4 regions of the Mesobacillus stamsii genome follow, and region 2 is predicted to be linked to each of the others. Evidence: predicted binding sites of a transcription regulator. Region 2 holds the regulator's gene; each other region holds the start of a gene.

The links. The regulator Rex, encoded in region 2, represses fermentation and respiration genes when NADH is low (regulators of the CRP and FNR family bind a similar motif). The targets are predictions, from matches to a motif close to TTGTGAAATATTTCACAA.
Region 1: a site for Rex is predicted at 2,058-2,075, ahead of J2S25_RS10200 (AtpZ/AtpI family protein). Genes of this name have one in related genera too.
Region 3: a site for Rex is predicted at 2,437-2,454, ahead of J2S25_RS01135 (nitric-oxide reductase large subunit). Genes of this name have one in related genera too.
Region 4: a site for Rex is predicted at 3,664-3,681, ahead of J2S25_RS09125 (L-lactate dehydrogenase). Genes of this name have one in related genera too.

Annotation. Positions count from the first base shown of each region.
Region 1 is NZ_JAUSUN010000010.1:65,168-70,681, forward strand. Features, by position in the region: gene J2S25_RS10180 (F0F1 ATP synthase subunit B) at 1-52, opposite strand, end outside; gene atpE (F0F1 ATP synthase subunit C) at 292-504, opposite strand; gene atpB (F0F1 ATP synthase subunit A) at 574-1,284, opposite strand; gene J2S25_RS10195 (ATP synthase subunit I) at 1,308-1,679, opposite strand; gene J2S25_RS10200 (AtpZ/AtpI family protein) at 1,686-1,895, opposite strand; gene J2S25_RS10205 (S8 family serine peptidase) at 2,146-4,434, opposite strand; gene wecB (non-hydrolyzing UDP-N-acetylglucosamine 2-epimerase) at 4,846-5,514, opposite strand, start outside.
Region 2 is NZ_JAUSUN010000025.1:3,681-9,194, forward strand. Features, by position in the region: gene J2S25_RS15990 (ABC-F family ATP-binding cassette domain-containing protein) at 1-1,610, opposite strand, end outside; gene moaC (cyclic pyranopterin monophosphate synthase MoaC) at 1,778-2,272, shown strand; gene J2S25_RS16000 (redox-sensing transcriptional repressor Rex) at 2,301-2,966, shown strand; gene J2S25_RS16005 (YdiK family protein) at 2,991-3,194, opposite strand; gene J2S25_RS16010 (CPBP family intramembrane glutamic endopeptidase) at 3,198-3,929, opposite strand; gene groES (co-chaperone GroES) at 4,270-4,554, shown strand; gene groL (chaperonin GroEL) at 4,662-5,514, shown strand, end outside.
Region 3 is NZ_JAUSUN010000001.1:211,539-217,052, reverse strand. Features, by position in the region: gene J2S25_RS01155 (hypothetical protein) at 1-1,064, opposite strand, end outside; gene J2S25_RS01150 (DUF2249 domain-containing protein) at 1,070-1,285, opposite strand; gene J2S25_RS01145 (DUF2249 domain-containing protein) at 1,287-1,526, opposite strand; gene J2S25_RS01140 (Crp/Fnr family transcriptional regulator) at 1,629-2,318, opposite strand; gene J2S25_RS01135 (nitric-oxide reductase large subunit) at 2,540-4,903, shown strand; gene J2S25_RS01130 (hypothetical protein) at 5,015-5,149, opposite strand; gene J2S25_RS01125 (DUF2249 domain-containing protein) at 5,347-5,514, shown strand, end outside.
Region 4 is NZ_JAUSUN010000009.1:857-6,370, reverse strand. Features, by position in the region: gene J2S25_RS09140 (hypothetical protein) at 1-710, shown strand, start outside; gene J2S25_RS09135 (rhomboid family intramembrane serine protease) at 694-2,238, opposite strand; gene yqgO (protein YqgO) at 2,378-2,575, opposite strand; gene J2S25_RS09125 (L-lactate dehydrogenase) at 2,689-3,636, opposite strand; gene J2S25_RS09120 (DUF92 domain-containing protein) at 3,766-4,554, opposite strand; gene J2S25_RS09115 (5-formyltetrahydrofolate cyclo-ligase) at 4,544-5,113, opposite strand; gene rpmG (50S ribosomal protein L33) at 5,302-5,451, opposite strand; gene J2S25_RS09105 (hypothetical protein) at 5,508-5,514, opposite strand, start outside.

The DNA of each region.
Region 1 (5,514 bases), on a different contig from region 2:
ACAAAATATCGCCTGTGTTAAGGCCGGTTGCCGCTCCCAATACAAAATTCATTGTTAACACCCTCGATTCACTCCCTTCAAACGTTGTACCGTGGTTAAAGGTCCAACATGCGTTATTTCAGCTAAAAGCCGACGCATAAGGCTGCCAAGTTTCAAACTCCGGGCTTGCCTTTTTTTTATACGATTGCTTGCATTTCGATTTTTCAGGTTAAATGGTGCCAAAAGTCTACATAGTAGAATGGCGAAGGTTCGCGCGGAATGATCTTCGCCATCTTACATTCTTATAATGTATTAACCACCAATAACCATGAACGCGATAACGACCGCGATGATAGGAATCGCTTCAACTAACGCAACCCCGATGAACATAGTAGTTTGAAGCATACCGCGAGCTTCTGGCTGACGGGCAATTCCTTCTACTGTACGTGATACGATCAAACCGTTACCAATACCTGCACCTAGTGCTGCTAAACCGATTGCGATTGCTGCTGCTATAAGACCCATTATAAATTTCCTCCTTTAATATATGAAAAAATGTTTTTATTGTTTTGTCCATTAAATGAACAGTTTATATTAATGGTCATTGCTCACTTTATGAGAGAGATAAACCATTGTTAACATGGTGAAGATAAACGCCTGGATGGCGCCTACGAAAACGGAGAAACCTTGCCATACAAGCATCGGCAGTGCTGCGGCCAAGTGTCCGCCAACTCCGGTTGCGAGGCTGGCTGCAAGCAGTCCCAGCAGGATTTCACCCGCGTAAATGTTGCCGTAAAGACGAAGACCGAGCGTGAGCGTATTTGCAAACTCTTCAATAATCTTAATCGGAAACATGAACCAAAACGGCTTAAAGAATTCTTTGCCGTATTCGGCAGTGCCTTTCAGCTTGACGGCATAGTAATGGGAAAGACCTACCACCATGACTGCAAGTGTCAGTGTGATGACTGGATCAGCTGTCGGAGATTTCCACCATAGCTCTCCGTTGTAAGACACAGAGAACGGCAGTCCAAGCATATTGGCAACAAACACATACATTAGCAATGTAATGCCTAGTACATGGAACCTTCCCCCGTCCTTCCAGTCCATCGTGCTGTTGATGATTCCCTTGACGAAATCCATAATCCATTCCATGAAGTTCTGGATTCCTGTCGGTTTCATCGCAAGCCTGCGAGTGGAAAGAACAGCAATGATGAGTACGATCGCGCTTGCTACTGTAATCATCAGCATATTTGCTAAGTTAAAAGTAAGCCCAAATATGTCTATTAATGGAGCTTCATGATGCATCAATTATTCACCTCTCTTCCCCGCTAGTTACGTGATTGATAAGACTGGACAAAAAAATCTATCATAATGACAATATAGGCTGTCATTAATCCCAAAACCGTAAATACAAGGTTAATGCGATCCGGGTATTCCATTGCGACGATTACAGCAAGCGCACCGGTCGCAAGCCTCGACATTGAGCCGAGCGAACGGACCTTTTTCCCCTGTACCACCGAATCCCCGAAGCTGTTCATTTTCCTCGCAAGCAGCCATATATTAAACAGGCTCAGACTTGTACCGAAAATCAATCCTGCAAAAACGGATTGATTGCTTGTAAAGCCATACCCAAGAACATAGACAGCCAACAAAGTAAGTATGTATTTGCGCTGGCGAGTAAACAAGTCCTTGATTTCCATTAATTGTTAGTCTCCCGAAAAGAAGTGTTGGATGAGGCGAAGCATGGCAAACACCCCTGCCGAAAGTCCAATCAGCACTCCGAGTAGTAAAAAAAGCGGTTCTGTACCAAAGGTTCGGTCCAGCCATCTTCCGGAAAATATGCCAATTAAAATGGAGCCTACCAATTGCGATAGAATAGCGGACATGAGTGCCATCGCTTGAAAAGGGTGGCGCATAAAAAACGCATCCTCACTTTTGAGAATGGAACTTTAAGGAGATTTGTTAGTGACTAGTAAACAATATTTTTAACATAAAAAGCTTGCATATCAACATTGAAAACCTTCTCATTTATGCCCTTTGTAAGCATACAATAGGCATATATCAATGTCAATCAATTAGGGTGAAAAAATTCACAAAGTGTTCACGGAGAACGCCATTTCAGTATATAGTATTATACCAGAAAAACACCATGCTCAGCATAGTGTTTTATCTTTTTCTGGGCCGATTTTCAAAAGAAGCTTTGTCAATATAGAGCATCGTTTCGATCATGTTTTCGCGGCCAGCTTTCTTCGCATATACCTTTGCCAAATACACGCCATCCTCTGGTAATTTTTCCAGCGGGAGCTCTTTCGTGACCATCCCCTTTTTTAGCTCCCTTCCCCAATCAAGAAATCCGAGAAAACGAAAATGGTCGGGATCAAAAAGGGCAATTCCAAATTCATCCGCTCCACCGGGGAGATATACTTCGTACCGGTAACCGTTCCCTGTGTCGGCCGGAGCGAAACCGAAGCCCATCACCCGCGGGTAATCTGGTTCCTCGAGGACATACAAATATGGAATGCGGATCGGATGTGTACCGTCATCCAGCACTAGGGTGCCGTCCTTGACTTTGTCATCCAGCAACTCAGGAGTGACCTTCATCGCCAGCTCGACTTCTTTGCTTTCACCTGGTTTGAGCGAAAAGCTCAGCGGCAGCTCCCATTCGATTCCTTTTTGCATTTTCGGAATGGAGAAGGCATAGGAATTTCGCGAGGATCCGGTATTTTTCACTGTTAATTTAGCGCTGTGGCGATGCAGGTTATCGCTCAGCTGGAATTGGCCAAATTGCAGCGAGCCGGGAATGACCAGGCTGTCGGTCTCAATTGCCGCTTCTGTTTGGATCCGGCCTGCCCCTTGTTCAAAAGTCCGGTATGATTTTTCAGAATGATCCTTGATGTCCTTGGCAGTGTTCATGATTGCCGCCTTGATTTCAGCAGGAGTCCAATCGGGGTGCGCCTGCTTGATGAGCGCTGCTGCCCCGGCAATATGGGGCGCAGCCATGCTCGTTCCCTGGAGCGACAAATAGCCTCCGGGAATGGTGCTGTTGATCGCAACCCCGGGCGCCACGATATCCGGCTTGATTTCCCATGTGGATGTTACTGGACCGCGGGAACTGAAGTCTGCAAGGATATCTGTTTCTTCTATTAAATGGATGCGGATCAGCATCGACTTGTTTTTCAGCTGCTGCTTCAAAGCCAAACCCGCTTCTTTGCTGATTGCGGCAACTGGGATCGGCATCGTTTCTTCCAGGTTGCCGAAAAAAGTACCATTTGTATTGTTGTAGATCATCACGCCAATCGCGCCAGCTTCGAGGGCATTCTTCGCTTTTTCGGTAAAAGTTAACGTGCCTCGCTCGACTAGAACGAGTTTGCCTTGAACGTCCGTCATGTCTGATTTTCTGCCGAGTCCGGCAAACACGAGGTGCTCACTCTGGGTAATTCTCCAATTATCCGAACCTTGTAGCAACTCAAGTCTGATTTTTCCCATCGTTCCTGGACTGTCGATGTAGGGGATCTGCATCGGGGGTGTGGAAGCACCAACGGAGATTGCTTTCGAGGCGGTTCCCGGCGATCCGACTGTCCAGCGATTTGGCCCTGAATTTCCCGAAGAAGTGACTGCGACAATTCCCGAGTCCACCGCTTTGTTTATGGCGAGGCTGATCGGCAAGTCTGGACCATTGACATCATTGCCTAGCGAAAGGTTCAGTATGTCCACCTGATCGTTGATTGCTTCATCAATCGCTGCAAGCACCTGCTCGGTCGTTCCGCTTCCGCCTGGTCCGAGCGCTCTGTAGGCTACTATTTTTGCCTCGGGCGCCATCCCCCTCATCCTTCCGTTCGCCGCAATCACGCCAGCCACATGCGTGCCATGAAGAGTGTTCTTGAATCCGAAACCATTCGTTTCCATCGGATCGTTATCGCCATCCACGAGGTCGTGACCACCGGCATAACTTCTCCTTAAGTCTTGGTGCTCGTAATCGATTCCCGTGTCAATCACTCCAACAGTAATTCCCTTCCCCGTCAGGTGGTTCCCTTTTTCATCAAGCAGGCCGTGAACCGCTTCTGTTCCGATCAGTTCAAAGTTATCAATGAAGCTTGAACTGGACTGATAGCGCTTCGGCTGGAGATGTCCCGCATTCTCCACTTTGTATGTATGGACTTCGGACACAAATAGTACTGCTTGCGTTTCCTCCAGCTGCTTCAGCTCCGAAGCTGGCCCTTGAACCGAATAGCCATTGATTGCCTGTGTGAACACATGTCGAAGTTTTGTATTTTTGAACTTTTCCAGTTCCTTTTTGACGTGCTGTTCCTCCACCGGCTGCTCCGTTAGCACAATGGCGATTTTTTCAGTATGGGGATCTTCACGCGGTATCGGCGGATGCTGCAGCTTTTGTGGCTGGAAGGCAGCAAGGAGCAGCAAGACTGGAAAAAGTAACAGGTATGAACGCTTTGGCAAGACAGATCCCCCCTTTTTCCGTTATCGTGTCAATTTACAGCCACTATTATGCAGCGCCATTTTTCCAAAATAAGGAGGTTTATGCAATTATCCCGATTTCTTGCTCCATTATCTAATTTGAGCGGGCAATTATCTTCATTTCCGGTGCAATTTAAGCGGAATGATACCCTTATGCGGGCATTTCCTCCTCGATAAGGGCATCTCTCTGGCGGAATGATACCCTTATGCCGGCATTTCCTTCTCTATAAGGGCATCTCTCTGGCGAAATGATACCCTTATGCGGGCGTTTTCTCCTCTATAAGGGTATCTCTCTGGCGGAATGATACCCTTATGCCGGCGTTTTCATCTCCATTTGTCGTTATTCTCCAAAAACAAACACCCCTTTTTTAAAAGAGGTGTTCTGTTTGTTGCTTATTTATATGGTTTCGGGCGCTTTTCTGTTTGGTTAAAGTAAAAACGGATTGCTTCGCAGATTCGTTCGGATGCGCGTCCGTCTCCATATGGATTGGACGCTTTGGCCATTTTTTCATAGGCTTCACGGTTTGTCAGCAATTCAGTTGCCATCTGATAGATTGGCTGTTCTTCGTTCCCGGCGAGCTTCAAAGTACCTGCTTCGATTCCTTCCGGACGCTCGGTCGTATCGCGGAGAACGAGGACGGGTACACCGAGGGACGGCGCTTCTTCCTGGACACCGCCTGAGTCGGTTAAGATTAGATAGGCGCGCGATGCAAAGTTATGGAAATCAATAACATCAAGCGGCTCGATCAGATGAATGCGCGTGTCATTGCCAAGCACTTCATCTGCAAGCTCACGAACGACCGGATTCAAGTGAACGGGATACACCACCTGAACATCCTTCTGCTCATCGACGATTCGTTTGATGGCACGGAACATATTGCGCATTGGCTCGCCAAGGTTCTCGCGGCGGTGCGCCGTCATCAGAATGAGCCGGTCATTGCCTAGCTTGTCGAGTACTTCATGCTGATATGCTTCTTTTACTGTCGTATTCAATGCATCGATGGCTGTGTTTCCCGTGACGAAAATAGTTTCTTCCCGCTTGTTTTCCTGCAGCAGGTTTGC
Region 2 (5,514 bases):
AATTTCTTTTCGACGTAGTAATCATAATCACCTAAATATTCTGTTGCCCCACTGCGGTTCAGCTCCAGAACCTTTGTGGCGATCCTGTTTATAAAATAACGGTCATGGGAAACAAACAGGATGGTGCCCGGATAATCAATCAAAGCATTCTCTAGAACTTCCTTGCTGTCCAGATCGAGATGGTTTGTTGGTTCATCTAGAATGAGAAAATTGGAATTTTGCAGCATCAGCTTGGCAAGTGCCAACCGTGCTTTTTCACCGCCGCTCAGGGTAGAAACGATTTTTAACACATCATCGCCTGAAAACAGGAAGTTGCCCAATACGGTGCGGATTTCCTTTTCGGATTTCAGCGGGTGCTCGTCCCATAGCTCGTTTAAAACCCGTTTATTCGAACTCAACTCTGCCTGTTCCTGGTCATAATAGCCGATCGAGACATGGGAGCCATATTGGATGCTGCCAGCGATCGATGGCAGGTTTTCAACAATGGTTTTCAGCAATGTCGACTTTCCAACACCATTAGGTCCGACCAGTGCCGTACTATCACCGCGAGAAAGATGGAAGGTAATATCCTTTGACACGGGCTGGTTGTGATAGCCAACTGAAAGGGCGTCCACTCTCAAGACATCATTTCCGCTCTGGCGCTCGATCTGGAAGCTGAAGGAAGCGGATTTTTCGTCAGCTAACGGCCTGTCCACTCGGTCTATCTTCTCTAACTGCTTCCGGCGACTTTGGGCGCGTTTTGTTGTCGAGGCCCTGGCAAGGTTCCGCTGGATAAAGTCCTGAAGCTTGGAGATTTCATCCTGCTGTTTTTCATAAAGCTTCAGGTCGCGTTCGTAATTTGCGGCTTTCTGATGCAAATACGAACTGTAATTTCCTGGGAATTTCGTCAGCTGATGGCGGGAGATTTCGTATACCTGGTTCACTACCTTATCGAGAAAATAACGATCATGAGAAACAATCAAAATGGCCCCATCATAGCCTTGAAGATACTGTTCAAGCCAAGAAAGTGTATCTATGTCAAGATGGTTTGTCGGCTCATCAAGGATCAAGATGTCAGGATGCGTTAATAACAGCTTAGCGAGTGCAAGCCTTGTTTTCTGTCCACCGCTTAAAGTGGAGATTTTTGTGGAATAATCAAAAGACTGAAAGTTCAGGCCGTGAAGGACCGAACGAATATCTGCTTCGTATTGATAACCGCCTTGCTCCTTGAACTGAACTTGACAAAGGTCATAATCTTTCAAAATTCTAGCATACTCTGCTTCATTGGAAAGGATTCCAGGATCAGACATGGTCTCCTCAAGCCGCCGCAGCTCTTTTTCCATGCTGCGCAATTCGTCAAAAACAGCGAGCATCTCTTCCCAGATGCTTTTCTCGGATTCCAGTCCGGTATTCTGGGCAAGATAGCCGATCGATGTGCCTTTCGGGCGGATGATGTCTCCACCGTCATGTGATTCATAGCCAGCAATGATTTTCAGCAGGGTTGATTTTCCAGCACCATTCCTGCCGACCAGGGCAACTCGATCATTAGTCTGTATTTCAAACTTAATATTCGCTAAAATAAGATCAGCCGCAAAATATTTTGAGAGCTGATTAACTTGTAATAAAATCATTTTTTTTTTCACCTCTAATGCCTTATGGATAGTGTAACCCAAACTAAAGGGCTCGGCAATATTTGCTTGTGAGGGGAGACATTCAGCCTTAACATGTAAGGATAGAAACAAAGTTCACACACAAGTTTGTGAAAATAGTGTATTATTTGGTTGAAAGGAGCTTGAGCATGGCAGAATTTACGCATTTTAATGATGAGGGAAGAGCGAAGATGGTCGATGTCAGTGAAAAACCAGAGACCGTCCGTACGGCAGTTGCCCATTCAAGCATTACCGTTAATGAAGATATATATGGCAGAATTACCGAAAATAAAATAAAAAAAGGCGACGTACTAGCGGTCGCTCAGGTTGCTGGCATCATGGCAGCCAAGAAGACTTCCGAGATTATTCCTATGTGCCATCCGATTCCCTTAACAGGCATAGACATTTCATTTGCTTGGGAGCAAAATGGGAGTGACTATACTCTCGCAATTGCTGCAGCAGTTAAAACGAAAGGAAACACAGGTGTAGAAATGGAAGCGTTAACAGCAGCATCTGCATGCGCGCTGACTGTTTATGATATGTGCAAGGCCGTAGACAAAGGCATGGTGATTGGCAAGACATATCTTTTAGAAAAAACCGGCGGGAAAAATGGTGATTTTAAGCGAGATGAGAAGATAAAATAGAAATACAAACAGGGTGGAGGATTTGAGAATGACCAACGATGGAATGAAGATTCCGCAAGCAACGGCAAAACGTTTGCCTCTCTATTACCGATTTTTATTGAACTTGCATTCTTCAGGCAAGCAAAGGGTTTCGTCTGCGGAACTGAGTGAGGCTGTCAAAGTAGATTCAGCGACGATCAGAAGGGACTTTTCCTATTTTGGGGCTTTGGGCAAAAAGGGTTACGGTTATAATGTAAACTATCTGCTGACTTTTTTTCGAAAGACGCTGGACCAGGATGAACTTACAAAGGTCGGTCTAATCGGTGTCGGAAATTTGGGCACCGCTTTTTTGAACTATAATTTTTCCAAAAACAATAATACGAAAATTAAAATTGCCTTTGACGTTGATCCGAATAAGGTGGGAACACAGATTGGCGATGTACCAGTCTATCACATGGATGATCTTGACAAGGTTCTTATAGAGGAAGGCATTCAGGTTGCAATTCTGACGGTGCCCTCCACCGTGGCACAGTCGATTACGGACAGATTGGTGCAGGCAAATGTAAAGGGAATTCTTAACTTTACACCGGCAAGGCTGAATGTACCGACTTCCATCAGAATCCATCATATTGATCTCGCAGTAGAATTGCAATCGTTGATTTATTTCTTGAAGCATTATCCAACCGACGCGGAAATAACGGAAGTGGAAGAATAAAAATAGCTCCTTCAGATGAAGGAGCTATTTTTTATTCTGGTTATTCTTCAGTTTGAAATGGAACAGGACCATTCTGATGCCGGACCCAAAGTCGAATGTTGCAAGGGCTACGAGCAAATAGCTGAAAAACCCCCAGCCTGTTTCGTTGACATTCTGGATCGCGAAATAGGTAAATAAGCTGCCTAACAAGATATAGACAACGCCTGAAAATATAGGCGATTGCTTCATGACTTAAAATCCCCCAATAAAGCTTTGAATTTTTTCTGCTTCTTTTATCATTCTCTCAATGTCTTCTCGAAATACCGATTGAAGCATAACAACCATTGTATTCATTGTAACATGGGCAATGATCGGCACAATGATCCGTTTTGTTTTCACATATAGAAAGGCAAAAGTGAATCCCATAGCTGAGTATAGGATCACATGTTCAGGCTCCATATGGGCCAACGCAAAAATAACGGAACTGATCAAGGCGGCAAAGAAAAAGTTCATTTTCTGGTGCAGTCTCCCAAAAATAATCTTTCGGAAGACGATTTCCTCTAGAATTGGACCAATAATCGAGCTGACAAGGATGACAACCGGGAATTGTGTAATCAGTTTGATGATTTGCTGAGTATTCTCTGAGCCCATTTCAATTCCCAGCATGCTTTCTATAGTACCTGCAATCGACTGGGCAAACAAGGCAAGAAATACCCCGCCGAATGCCCAGGCAGCCGAGCTTGCCGGTGAAGAAGCGTCGCGAAAATCAGTGTCCTTCGTTCTTTCCTTCCTTAAAATTAGAAGGATGATCAAGAGTGTCAGTGAAAAGCTGATCACTAGCCAGTATGGAATCGCGAGGGTTTGCATTTCCTCCAGACTTTTTCCCATGGCAGTTCCGATAAAGACAACAAACGGTACACCGACCAAGCTGGAAATCTGCATGACGATATAGGCAATAATGACGAACCAGTATTCCTTTTTCAAAATGAAAACTCCTTCTAGTAGGATCGGTTTATTTGAAGATGTGCAGCTATTATAGAAATGCTATCTATCCATTTTACTAGTAAGTGTTGGGAAAGTTCAAATATCAGGTTGTCTTCTAACTATTTTTAGCAAAATTCCAGGGAACAGGCGGTCATATAAGCGATCCCACATAAGAATAAGAAAGACGGTTTAGAAGCTGTTTAGAAAATTTTATAAAAAAATTATCCTTCCTGCTTGCAAAAAAAATCGAGATTCATTATTATATAAATTGTGTTAGCACTCTATAAAGGTGAGTGCTAATAAACAAGAATCTACATATAATTTGAGGAGGTTGTTTCACTTGATCAAGCCATTAGGAGATCGTATTATTATCGAGCTTGTTGAGTCTGAAGAAAAAACTGCAAGCGGTATCGTTTTACCCGACACAGCGAAAGAAAAACCTCAAGAAGGAAAAGTCGTAGCTGTTGGTACTGGCCGTGTACTTGAAAACGGAGAGCGCGTTGCTCTTGAAGTTGAAGTCGGAAACCGCATCATCTTCTCAAAATACGCAGGCACAGAAGTGAAGTATCAGGGAACTGAATACCTGATCCTACGTGAAAACGACATTTTAGCAGTAGTAGAATAGAATAGCGGAAGCGCCAACGTCTCGAGGGACTAGGCGCTAAAGCTAGACACAAACAAAAGTGTAGAGATTCATATAACAAATAAAAATCCTAAGGAGGTTTTTCTACCATGGCAAAAGAAATTAAATTCAGTGAAGAAGCTCGCCGCGCGATGCTTCGCGGCGTAGATTCTCTTGCAAATGCAGTAAAAGTAACTCTTGGACCAAAAGGACGTAACGTGGTACTTGAGAAGAAATTTGGTTCACCATTAATCACGAACGATGGTGTTACAATCGCAAAAGAAATCGAACTTGAAGATGCATTCGAAAACATGGGTGCTAAGCTGGTAGCTGAAGTAGCAAGCAAGACAAATGATGTTGCTGGTGACGGTACAACTACTGCAACCGTTCTTGCTCAGGCGATGATCCGCGAAGGTCTTAAGAACGTAACTGCCGGAGCGAACCCAATGGGTATCCGTAAAGGGATGGAAAAAGCTGTTATTAAAGCAGTTGAAGAGTTAAAGGCTATTTCTAAGCCAATCGAAGGGAAGGCTTCTATCGCTCAAGTTGCCGCAATCTCTGCTGATGACGTAGAAGTGGGCCAATTGATCGCTGAAGCAATGGAGCGTGTTGGCAACGATGGCGTAATCACAATCGAGGAATCTAAAGGCTTCACAACAGAATTGGATGTTGTGGAAGGTATGCAGTTCGACCGCGGATATGCATCACCTTATATGGTAACTGATTCTGACAAAATGGAAGCAGTTCTTGAAAACCCATATATCCTGATTACTGACAAGAAAATTGGCAGCATCCAGGAAATTCTTCCTGTTCTTGAGCAGGTTGTCCAACAAGGTAAGCCATTATTGCTTATTGCGGAAGATGTTGAAGGAGAAGCACTTGCAACATTGGTAGTCAACAAGCTTCGCGGAACATTCAACGCAGTTGCAGTAAAAGCTCCTGGCTTCGGCGACCGCCGCAAAG
Region 3 (5,514 bases), on a different contig from region 2:
AGGGCAGGTACTTGTTTTTTGCCGATTTCCTTGCTATATTTGTGAGTCCACCATAGAAATGGCACGATTTTGTACAAGTATCCGATGATGCTGAATGCAATCCAGGCGATCAAATATAGGAAAAGGATGGGACCAGCGGTTTTTGACAGCAAACTTAGTCCGCTTGCTATAAAAGCAGTCAGGTGGATGACTGCCCCACAGCTAATTGCAAATAAAGCGAACATGAATGGGCGATCTAGCTTCCTTTTTACGCGTTTATCGATCATTTTTTTCACATGCCAGGTGAAAGTCAAAAATCCAGCAAGCAACATAAAAGTTCCGAGGATTTCCAGTAAGTGAGTGCCTGTAAAGAAGGACGCAACCATCAAGATGACTCCGGTTAAGTAAAAGATGTATACATAAACTGCTGGCTTCATCGTAAATCCGTGAGCCAATGAAAACATCGGAACCATTTTATAAGAGAAGCCAAAAATCAGCAATGAGAACCATCCGACAGTGCCAAGGAGAATATGCGTTTTAAAAAAGGCTTGATAATATTCTGATGCAAAACCGGTTTTCATGCTGATTACCAGTGTAATCCCCAATGTTATGGTCAGCAGGAGGGAAAATAAGGCGCTGCCGACAAACAATGTGAGAATATTTGGTTTTGCTTGGCTTCGCAGCGTCATGAACATTTGCACAAGAAACATCAGGATGCCTGTCAATGTTATCATTCCAGGAATAAGAGCATCCTGCGGATGAAGATAAAGTGCCGTTGCAAACGTCACGATTCCCAAAGCTGTAACGGCAAATTGCCAAAATCCAAATTTTTCGCTCCAGATAGTCGTCAGGAAAGCGACAGGAACGAGCTGGTACATCGCGCCCATTGCAACCATCAAGGCCCATCCAAGGACAAATAAATGGGCAGCAGACCAAATGGCGGGCAAACGGAATGTGCCTGTTATCAGCATGTCACCGTTCAGCAGGATCAGCACCTGGGAAGAAATCAATGCAACCATACTAAAGAGGATGAAGGAAAAAGGAAGCTTACTATTAGTCTCGTTGCCACTGCTTTGCTGAACCATTTCTATCACCCCGCTTTTCGGGAAATCGTCACACGATAACTTCCATCATTCTGTTGTTCTGTTAAGTACAAATAACCCCGTTCATCCAGTTGTTCGAACAAAAACATCGGTCTTCGGTCATTAAGGATCGTCAGTGTCTGTCCCTCAGGGAGCTCATCTAGGGCAGCGAGCGTACGGATCATAGGCTGTGGAGGCTCCAGACCTCTATTATCGAGAATCATCTTATTTCCCTCCCGTTTTGGTAAAAACGATTTTATAATGCTTTGCTTCGATCTTTTCAGCTTCGTGATCAAACCCTTTTGCCTTTAAAACTCCATAGAGGGGAACAGGTTTGAATGGGGCATGAAGCACAAGCACATCATTCAAGTGCAACTCTGCGATCGCCTCCATAATTTTCTGGAAAGGCTCCAGTTTGTTATTGATTTCTTCTCTTACATCTAGTTCGATCGTTTTATGTTCCATTGGATTGACCTCCTCGTTACGATATTCGGCATAGTTAAATGATAACCATTTTCAATACTTGCTTCCGTGATGCGAATCACTTTATGAGAGATTTTTTGGTTTTCAAAATAACTCTTGATGCAATTTTTCATGGTCGATCAGGTAGGTGCCATCCAAGTCAAGACTTATACATTCCTTCTTCTTTAAGTAAGTGATCGTCCTGCTGACCGTTTCCCGCGAGGTACCAATCATATTGGCAAATTCTTTATTTGTGAAATGGGTGGTCAATTTATAGCCATATTCCAGTCTTTCGCCATTTGTTTTGCATAGTCTCAGCAGTAGCATAATGATTTGCTCGTACGTATTATGAAGAATTTGTTCTTCCAGACGAGCTTGCAAATCAATGATTTTTTCGCCGAGAACCCTGAATAACTTGATGGAAAGCTCTGGATAGGACACAAGAATTTTTTCGAACTTTGAAATTGGGATAACAATCATCTGTGTGTCTTCCATCATTTCTGCATGTGCTGGATACTGGCCTTTTCTAAAGAAACCGGCATGAGGGAACATTTCCCCAGCCTCCAAAACGGAAACAATTTGTTCCCTGCCAGATGAATCCGTTTTATAAATTTTCACCTTTCCTGTATGAATGAAGAACACGCGGTCAAGCGGGTCGCCCTGCATGAACGCATACATTTTATTTTTAAAAAATCGTGGCTGGGCAATTTCTACAATCGGATCAAGATCCTCAAGAGACAATTCCTTGAAAATTGGAACTGTCTTTAATTGCTGCCTGATCTGTGATAGATGCATATCGATCTGCTCCTTATTTCGGTTTATGTTTCTACTATTAGAATTTATCAACTGCACAGGGAGCGCAAAGTGACCTAAATCATCATTTGAAGTTTTGATGAAAATAATTCTCACTGCTGTGTGAAATATCACACCTACAGCATGAGGTAGTTCACAAACACTATCTTCCTTTCGCTTTATGCTTAGTTTGTAAACCAAATTAGGAAGGGGATGCAGGGAAGATGGAGATCCAACGTGGAACATCCACAAAAGCAGTAGTCAAGAAAAATAGAAACTCACTGCTGAAATCTGTACTCATATTTACTTTATTAGTAAGCTTTACAGTACTCCTGACAGGGGGATACTGGATTTTTAAAGAAATGGCTCCAAGGCCGCTTGAAGTCACGAGTGAAAATGGCGATGTCATTTTCACGAAAGATAGCATTGTCGGAGGCCAGGCGGTATTCCAGAAATATGGCCTGATGGATTATGGCACCGTGTTGGGACATGGGTCATATATGGGCCCAGACTATACGGCAGAAGCACTTAAGATATACACAGAAGCGATGCAGAATTTCAGATCTCAGGAAAAATATCAGAAAGACTTCCATGATTTGAATAAAGATGATCAGTCGATCGTTCGGGAACGAGTCAAGAAAGAAATGCGAGAGAACCGTTATGATTCGGAAAAGGATCATCTGGTGTTGACGGACGCGCAAGTGTTCGGGCATCAAAAGGTTAGGGAGTTTTACCATATTATTTTTACAAAAGGGGACGATTGGGGACTTAAGGCAGGCTTGATCCAGGAAAAACATATGCCGGATGGCGAGCGCGCTTGGGTAGCAAAGGGTGACCAGATGGAGCAGATTTCTGATTTCTTCTTCTGGACAGCGTGGTTATCAAGTACACAAAGACCTGATGATACCATCACTTATACAAATAACTGGCCATATTATGAAGATGCAGGAAACACAATGTCATTCTCGGCCGTCTGGTGGAGTGGTGCAAGCGTAACCTTATTAATTTTCTTTGTAGGCTTGATCCTATTTGTATTCTATCGCTATCATCTTGGTATGAAGGAAGCTTACACGGAGGGGAATTTCCCTACTATCGATTTGAAGAAGCTGCCGCTGACTTCTTCGCAAAGGAAAACAGCCAAATACTTTGCAATCGTATCTGTTTTGTTCTTTGTCCAGTCCATGTTTGGAGCATTATTGGCACACTATTATATCGAACCTGATAGTTTCTTCGGCTTAAAATGGATCCATGACATTCTGCCATTTAACATTACGAAGGGGTTTCACTTGCAGCTTGCTATCTTCTGGATTGCGACAGCCTGGCTTGGAATGGGAATTTTCTTGGCACCGCTAGTTGGAGGTAGTGAGCCGAAGCGTCAGGGATTGCTGGTAGATGTTCTGTTTTGGGCTTTAGTCGTCCTCGTCGCTGGCAGCATGATTGGTCAATGGCTTGGTGCCAATGGTTACCTTGGCAACAATTGGTTCCTGCTTGGGCATCAGGGCTGGGAGTATCTCGAACTTGGCCGTATCTGGCAATTCATCCTCGCTCTTGGAATGCTGATTTGGTTATTCATCGTATTTCGAGGCATCAGAAGTGGATTGAAGCGGGAGTCTGACAAAGGTGGATTGATTCACCTATTATTTTATTCAGCAATTGCTGTCCCAGCATTTTACTTTTTTGCCTTCATGATCAATCCAGGAACACACTATACTTTTGCCGATTACTGGCGCTGGTGGATCATCCACTTATGGGTAGAAGGTATTTTCGAAGTTTTCGCAGTCGTAGTGATCGGTTTCCTAATGGTGCAAATGAAGCTTGTAACAAAGAAATCGACTGTAAGAGCATTATACTTCCAATTGATTTTGTTGATGGGAGCAGGTGTCATCGGGATCGGGCATCACTATTATTACAACGGATCAGCTGAAGTATGGATTGCTTTGGGTGCAGTCTTTTCAGCACTTGAAGTTATTCCATTGACTTTGTTGATCTTAGAGGCATATGACCAGTATAAAATGATGCGTGACGGCGGCGTGGATTTCCCTTACAAAGGCACGTTCTGGTTCTTGATTTCCGTAGCAATATGGAATCTAGTTGGTGCAGGAGTACTTGGCTTCCTGATCAACCTGCCGGCTGTAAGCTTCTTTGAACACGGACAGTTCCTTACTCCAGCGCACGGCCACGCTTCCATGATGGGCGTATATGGCATGTTTGCTGGAGCAGTATTGATCTACTCTTTACGCAATATCGTCAAACCGGAAAAATGGAATGATAATTGGGTGAAATTCATCGTCATCATGCTGAACGTTGGTTTGGCAGGAATGGTATTCTTTTCCTTGCTGCCGGTTGGCTATCTTCAGCTAAAAGAAGCTTTCTTTAATGGATACGCAGCTTCCCGTTCAGCAGCATTCCTGCAGCAGGATACCGTTCAAATGCTGCTGACCTTAAGGGCCATTCCTGACACGATTTTTTTGATAGGTGTAGCAGCCCTGGCAGTATTCAGCATAAAGGCACTTTTCAATCTGCGAAAAGTAACCCACAAAGAAGAAGAAAAGCTCCCGGTTAAAGACCTGGCAGTGGAAGAAGAATAAACTAAGAAACCGCAAAGCAAAAAGGCTTTGCGGTTTCTTAGCTTAATCGCGCTCCGCCCAATGAAGTCAGCAATCGACGGTTCTGACAAACAAAAACATATGCATTTCCGACTATGAGTCTTCTTGGGTATTTTTTTCACATTCAAAACAAAGCAATTTACCATGATCAGATACGCCATTTAAAAAGCCTTCCAGGCAATAAATTTCTTTTCCGCATTCATTACAGCTTCCAACCAGTTCTTTCATGTAGATCCCTCCCTACTAAAATAATTCTTGTTCATGCCCGTAGTTCCTTTATAAATAGAGATATTTTTCTGTTGGAAGCCAGGTAGTTAGCAATGAGGGATGTCATAGGAAAACTGTGACTGCGCTCACTACTTGAGTTGCGATGCAGTCCTATAATGAAAAGGTAAAGGAAAAACAGATTCGAAGGAGAGATGGAAATGACTTTTCATGCAATTATCAATGTTCCAGATTATGCACCAAGAGAAAAACACCCTATTATATTCCAAAACTTTGATTCACTTAAGCCGGGAGAATTCATGCAAATCGTCAATGATCACGACCCAAAGCCACTTCAGTACCAGTTCATGATGGAGCGCCCCGAAGCT
Region 4 (5,514 bases), on a different contig from region 2:
TTCAAGATAAAAAGAACAATCAGCATCTAGTTGATTGGCGAGTTCATTCAAGCTTGGACCGAGAGGCTTATCTTCGGCAGGATATGGGACTCTTGTTCGTAAATGGGGTTTTACAAAAGAAATTCGCCAAATGGGAGCAGGATACTGCGGATTTATCGCAGGAAGAACGGATCACTTATCGAGAAAGTGCTAAATATGACGCAATTTTATTTCATTATGCTGAACTGCATGGTGACGGGGACAGGATCACAAGTGCCCAAAAAATGTCGGATGACATGATCTATGTAATCGACTCTCCATTCAGCCCGCTCCAATCCTTCACCATAGCCAAAAGCAATCAGGAAAAAGAATGGAAAAGAGTACTTGACCAAAGTGTAAGAAACAGACTTGAGCTAAGTTTAAAACATGCAGAAAACACCTTCAGGTTCAAAGTGTCTGATTATCTTTCTATCCCGCTCGACACAATCAGGAGATATGAAGATCAGCCTTTCACTGGGTTTACAAAGCAGGAAACAGCAAATATACTAGGAAAGTTATGGGAAGGATTGTATAAGTATTATTATCTGGGCATAAAAAAAAGCGATGGCACTACCATTGACCCAATTGGCAGTACCATGCCTTTGATTTTGATTGCCAAAGATAAAAGCCATCTGCTGGTTGTCACGCAGACGAATACTAGGGAAAGCATTATTCTCAAGCAGCGTCTTTAAGATCCGCAATCTGTTCAAGTATCTTTTTATAGCTTTCTTTTTCCGGATTCAGCTCAACAGCCTTTTTAGCATAGATAATGGCCTGATCCAGATTGTTTTCTTGTAAAAAGATCAAGGCAAGATTATAGTACGCTTCATGAAACTCCGGTTCCATTTCAATCACTTTAAGGAGATTGGTTTTCGCCTCTTCCAGCCTCTCCAGCTTAATTTCTGTAAAAGAAAGCATGAACAACGATTCTGATGAGAGTGGTTCTGATTTGCCAAACTCGGTTAGCAGATCATTTGCCTGTTGATATTTCTCGTCGTTAACCTGCTGCTCTGCAAGCACCAAGATCGACCGTTCATCGACCCTAGCCGCTTTGTCGCTAAAACCATATTGTAAAGAAAAAAAGATTATCACGATCGTCCCTGCTAGGAAGAAAATTTGCAGTGGAATGCGTCTTTTCTTTGGGAGATGGAGGATCCCTGCTGCTGCAAATCCTCCAACCAGTCCTCCTAAGTGGCCAGCATTATCGATTCCCGGAACCGTAAATCCAAATGCGAGATTAATTCCGAGTACAACAAGGGTATTCAGACCGAGAGTTCGCCAAAACAACTTTGGTTTTGCTACACCAAAGTACAGCAAAGCTCCAAAACAGCCAAAAATCGCACCGCTAGCACCAGCCGAAAGATTCGGGCTGGAAATAAAACTAGCCAGCACTCCACTGAAACCTGCTAAAATGTAAATAACGAAAAAGCGGCCATTCCCGTATAGTCGTTCAACCATTGTTCCTAAATAATATAAAGCCAGGGTATTCATAAACAAATGAAGCAGACCGATATGAATGATCACTGGCGTGAAAAAGCGCCACCATTCACCCTCAAGGATTAGCGGATTGAATTTCGCGCCAAACTTAATCAGGGTGGAAGTATCCGTGCTCCCTCCCGCTGCCTCTAAGATCAGAAACATCCCTATCTGGATCGCAATGAATACATAAGTGAAAAAAGGTTTCCCATATTGAAAGACTGATTGTTCTGCTTTTGCCCTATCTGCTGCAATTTGTATGGTGTTTTTTTTAATCGTCTCGATATCCTCTTCAGAATACTCTTTGGAAAAATCCATTCGCAATGGAAGATCGTATCTGCTCCCGAGTTTCTCGAAAGCTTCCATTGCATTGGACCTTTCTATTAAAACGGAATCCACCGTTACCTTTCCATTTACAGAAAGATATGGCTTGGCAAGTCGAAATTCATAATCGTCCACAGGTGGATAGGCACTAAAATAAACGTTTAAGATTGTTAATTCTCGTTTTGCCAACTTCCTGCGAATTTTTTCTCCATTGTCAGCAAGCAAGACAATGTCGCGCTGAATCCAGTTGCTCCATTCCAGATTATATTGTAGCAGGCGAACAACCTGCGTTTGCTTGTTTTCGGTCTTTTCCAGCCACAATTCCTGTTGATCCTCGGATACGTGAAGTATACGGTACTCCTGCTTTCCAACCAGGAATTTTGCCAATTTCCAAAACAAATACTCTTCTAAAAAAGCCAATTTCTCCCCTGCTTTCCCTCCCAGATCCACCCACTATGTAGGATTCTGTTTTTTTCTCTCCAAAATATTATAAACTAAAACCTCCCTGCCAGGTAGAAAGAGGCAGTAATAACAGAAAAAAAGACCTTATGAGGTCTTTTTACTGGAACTCCGAATGTCCTGAAAATAAAGAATTCATCATTTTGTTTCTGATGCCCGGTAGCCCCATGATTGAACCAACTGCCACCCGGCGCAAAAGCCGGCTTCTCAGAAGCATATTCATTACCCTGTATCGACTCTCGAATACAAGGTATCCTGCCAGACCAAGCATAAAAATCGAAATCACTTTTCTTACCATATTGATCCCTCCCCCTTTATTTTAAGAACAATAGCACTTTTTTATCCTTTCATTCCAAAAAAGATAGATATTTTAAATAAAAGAAAAGGGCTGCATAGTAGACAGCCCTTTCCTTAAGCTTTCAGCACAGGGTCCATGACCTTTCTCAAAACCTCTACTGAATGATCAAATTTTTGCTGTTCCTCTTTTTCCAGCGATAATTCCACGATCTCCCGGATTCCATTACGATTGACAATTGCAGGAACTCCAATGTAGATATCATCATGTCCGTATTCGCCATTCAAATGGGCGGAAACTGTCAAAATAGAGTTCTCATCCTGCAGGATGGCCTTCGTCAAGCGGACAAGACCCATCGCGATTCCATAATAAGTTGCCCCTTTGCGCTTGATGATATGATAGGCGGCATCCCGTACATTCGTGAAGATTTCCTCCAAGTCATCATGACTGTACTGTTTCTGATTGATCATTTTGGCGATGGACTTGCCGCCAATATCCGCATGACTCCACACAGGCAGTTCGGTATCTCCGTGTTCGCCGATGATATAAGCATGGACATTACGCGAATCTACCTTAAAATAGTCCCCAAGCAAAAATCTGAATCTGGCTGTATCAAGGATGGTCCCAGAACCAATTACCCGCTCTTTTGGAAGTCCTGAGAATTTCCAGACAGCATAGGAAAGGATATCAACTGGGTTGGTCGCAACAAGAAAAATTCCGTCAAAACCGCTGGACATAATTTCCTCTACAATACTTTTAAATATCTTCGTGTTTTTCTCCACCAGATCCAGTCTTGTTTCGCCGGGCTTTTGGTTTGCACCGGCGCAAAGTACAACCAGGTCTGCATCCTGGCAGTCAGCATATGAACCAAACCATATTTTCGTCTGTGAAGGGGCGAACGCCATTCCGTGATTTAAATCCATGGCGTCCCCTTCGGATTTTTCCTTATTCAGATCGACAAGAACTAATTCCGCAGTGACACCCTGGTTGACCATCGCAAATGCATAGCTTGATCCAACTAAGCCGGTTCCAACCAGTACAACACGATTTACACGATTGTTCATTCGTATTTCCTCCTCATTTTTAATGAATTGTACAATATTTCACAATGAATATATCATGATGTTAACATAGTACACAGGTTATCATTATTAACAGTATATTCCCATTCCATCCGGTTTTTTTAGCCGTACTTAGAAAATGATGTATAATACTATTCCCGCCAATGCTGCTGTAAAACAGGAAAGAAAATTAACAGCATCATTATCAAGCTTTACTATCCCAGAAACATGACGGGTTGGCAAAGAACAATGGATTGTTTTTTCAGTCAGCCGATTGCAAGTAACGCAGGCAAATTCCGCCTGAAGATAGGCTCCAAGAAAGGTATCGATCATCGTTCCAACCACACCTAAAAGAAAAATGATCCCTGTCCAGCCCGGCCCTAACGGAAACAAGGAAGCTGCAGTGAGAGCAATCAACAAGGATCCCACCGCTGCTGCAGCCGTTCCAACAGCAGAAATCGCACCTGAAGTTCCTGTTGGCACTCTTTTAAAGGATTTGACCGATAATGGCTGGACTTTGCTTAAAACGCCTAGCTCCGAAGCCCATGTATCTCCATTGGCACTTGCAAGGGAGCTTGCCAGGACAATGGTCCAGATGGGGTCAGGTAAAAGGAAATTCCCTAGACCAGCGAGTGCTGCGGTACCACCATTCGCTGCCACCTGTGCCCAATCTCTTGCAGCTCCCTTTTGATGTAATTCACTGAGCTGTTGCTTGCGATGACTTTTATATTTGGACAGCAGGCTGGAAGTAAGGAAGAAAACTCCCAATAGGATCAATCCCTTGATTCCAAATCCCGCCCAAATAAAAACGCCCGTCAAAAAAGCCGCAATAGCTCCAGATGGTTTAAGCAGCTGAAAATAGGCAGAGACGGAAGCAACTACAGCGATAAACCCAATGATGAACACCTGGTCAATCTCCAATTGTAAGTACCCCTTTGCTATGGATAATTTTCTGTACGGGAATATCATGGTTTTCTACAGGAACTTCAGCAACGAGTTGCTCTGTGAAAGCTAAGGAAACAGTCATTCCCTGGTAGTTATACAGAAATCGGTCATAATAGCCTCCTCCAAATCCAAGTCTATACCCGCTGGATGAAAACGCAAGTCCCGGAACTACCACCAAATCAATTTCCTCACGACCTACTGAAGCTGTCTCGGCAACAATTGGCTCCAGCAGTCCATAAAAAACTGTTTCAAGCTGGGAGAAACGCTTCACTTCCCGGAAATCAAGACCCCGTGCTTCAGGTTCGCATTTCGGGACGACGATTCTTTTGTCTTGCTCCCATCCCTTTCTGATGATTTGAAAAGTATCCACTTCTGGCGGCTTCGACACAGTGATGGCCACTGTGTTAGCTGACAGCCACTCTTTAGACTGAAATAGCTGTTGGGCAATCTGATAGGATTGATCCTCGTATTCTGGCCGTTTTAGTTCTAAAAGTTTTTCCATTATCGACTTTCTAAGATTCTTTTTGGCATCCATGCCTTTTTCCCCCAGACAATATTCGCTAATTTTTTGTTCATTATGTATTAACCATACCATTCAAAACCCCAGTGGAGAAGTTTTGATTTTTATCTGCTTTTACAAGATTTATATGAAAGGATCCCTATATGCAGCAACACTCGACAATTCAAAACAACAAAACAAGCAGCCGGGAAAATTCCCGCTGCTTATTTTGTTTCGCGATGGACTGTCGCGCGCTTATCTCTAGAGCAGTATTTCTTAAGCTCAAGACGATCTGGGTTGTTACGCTTATTTTTTTTAGAAATATAGTTGCGCTCTCCGCATTCTGTGCAAGCTAATGTAATGTTTACACGCATGTATTTTCCCTCCAAACTATTCAAGCTAGGTTCGTGCATACGACTTACCTATAGTATCACTTT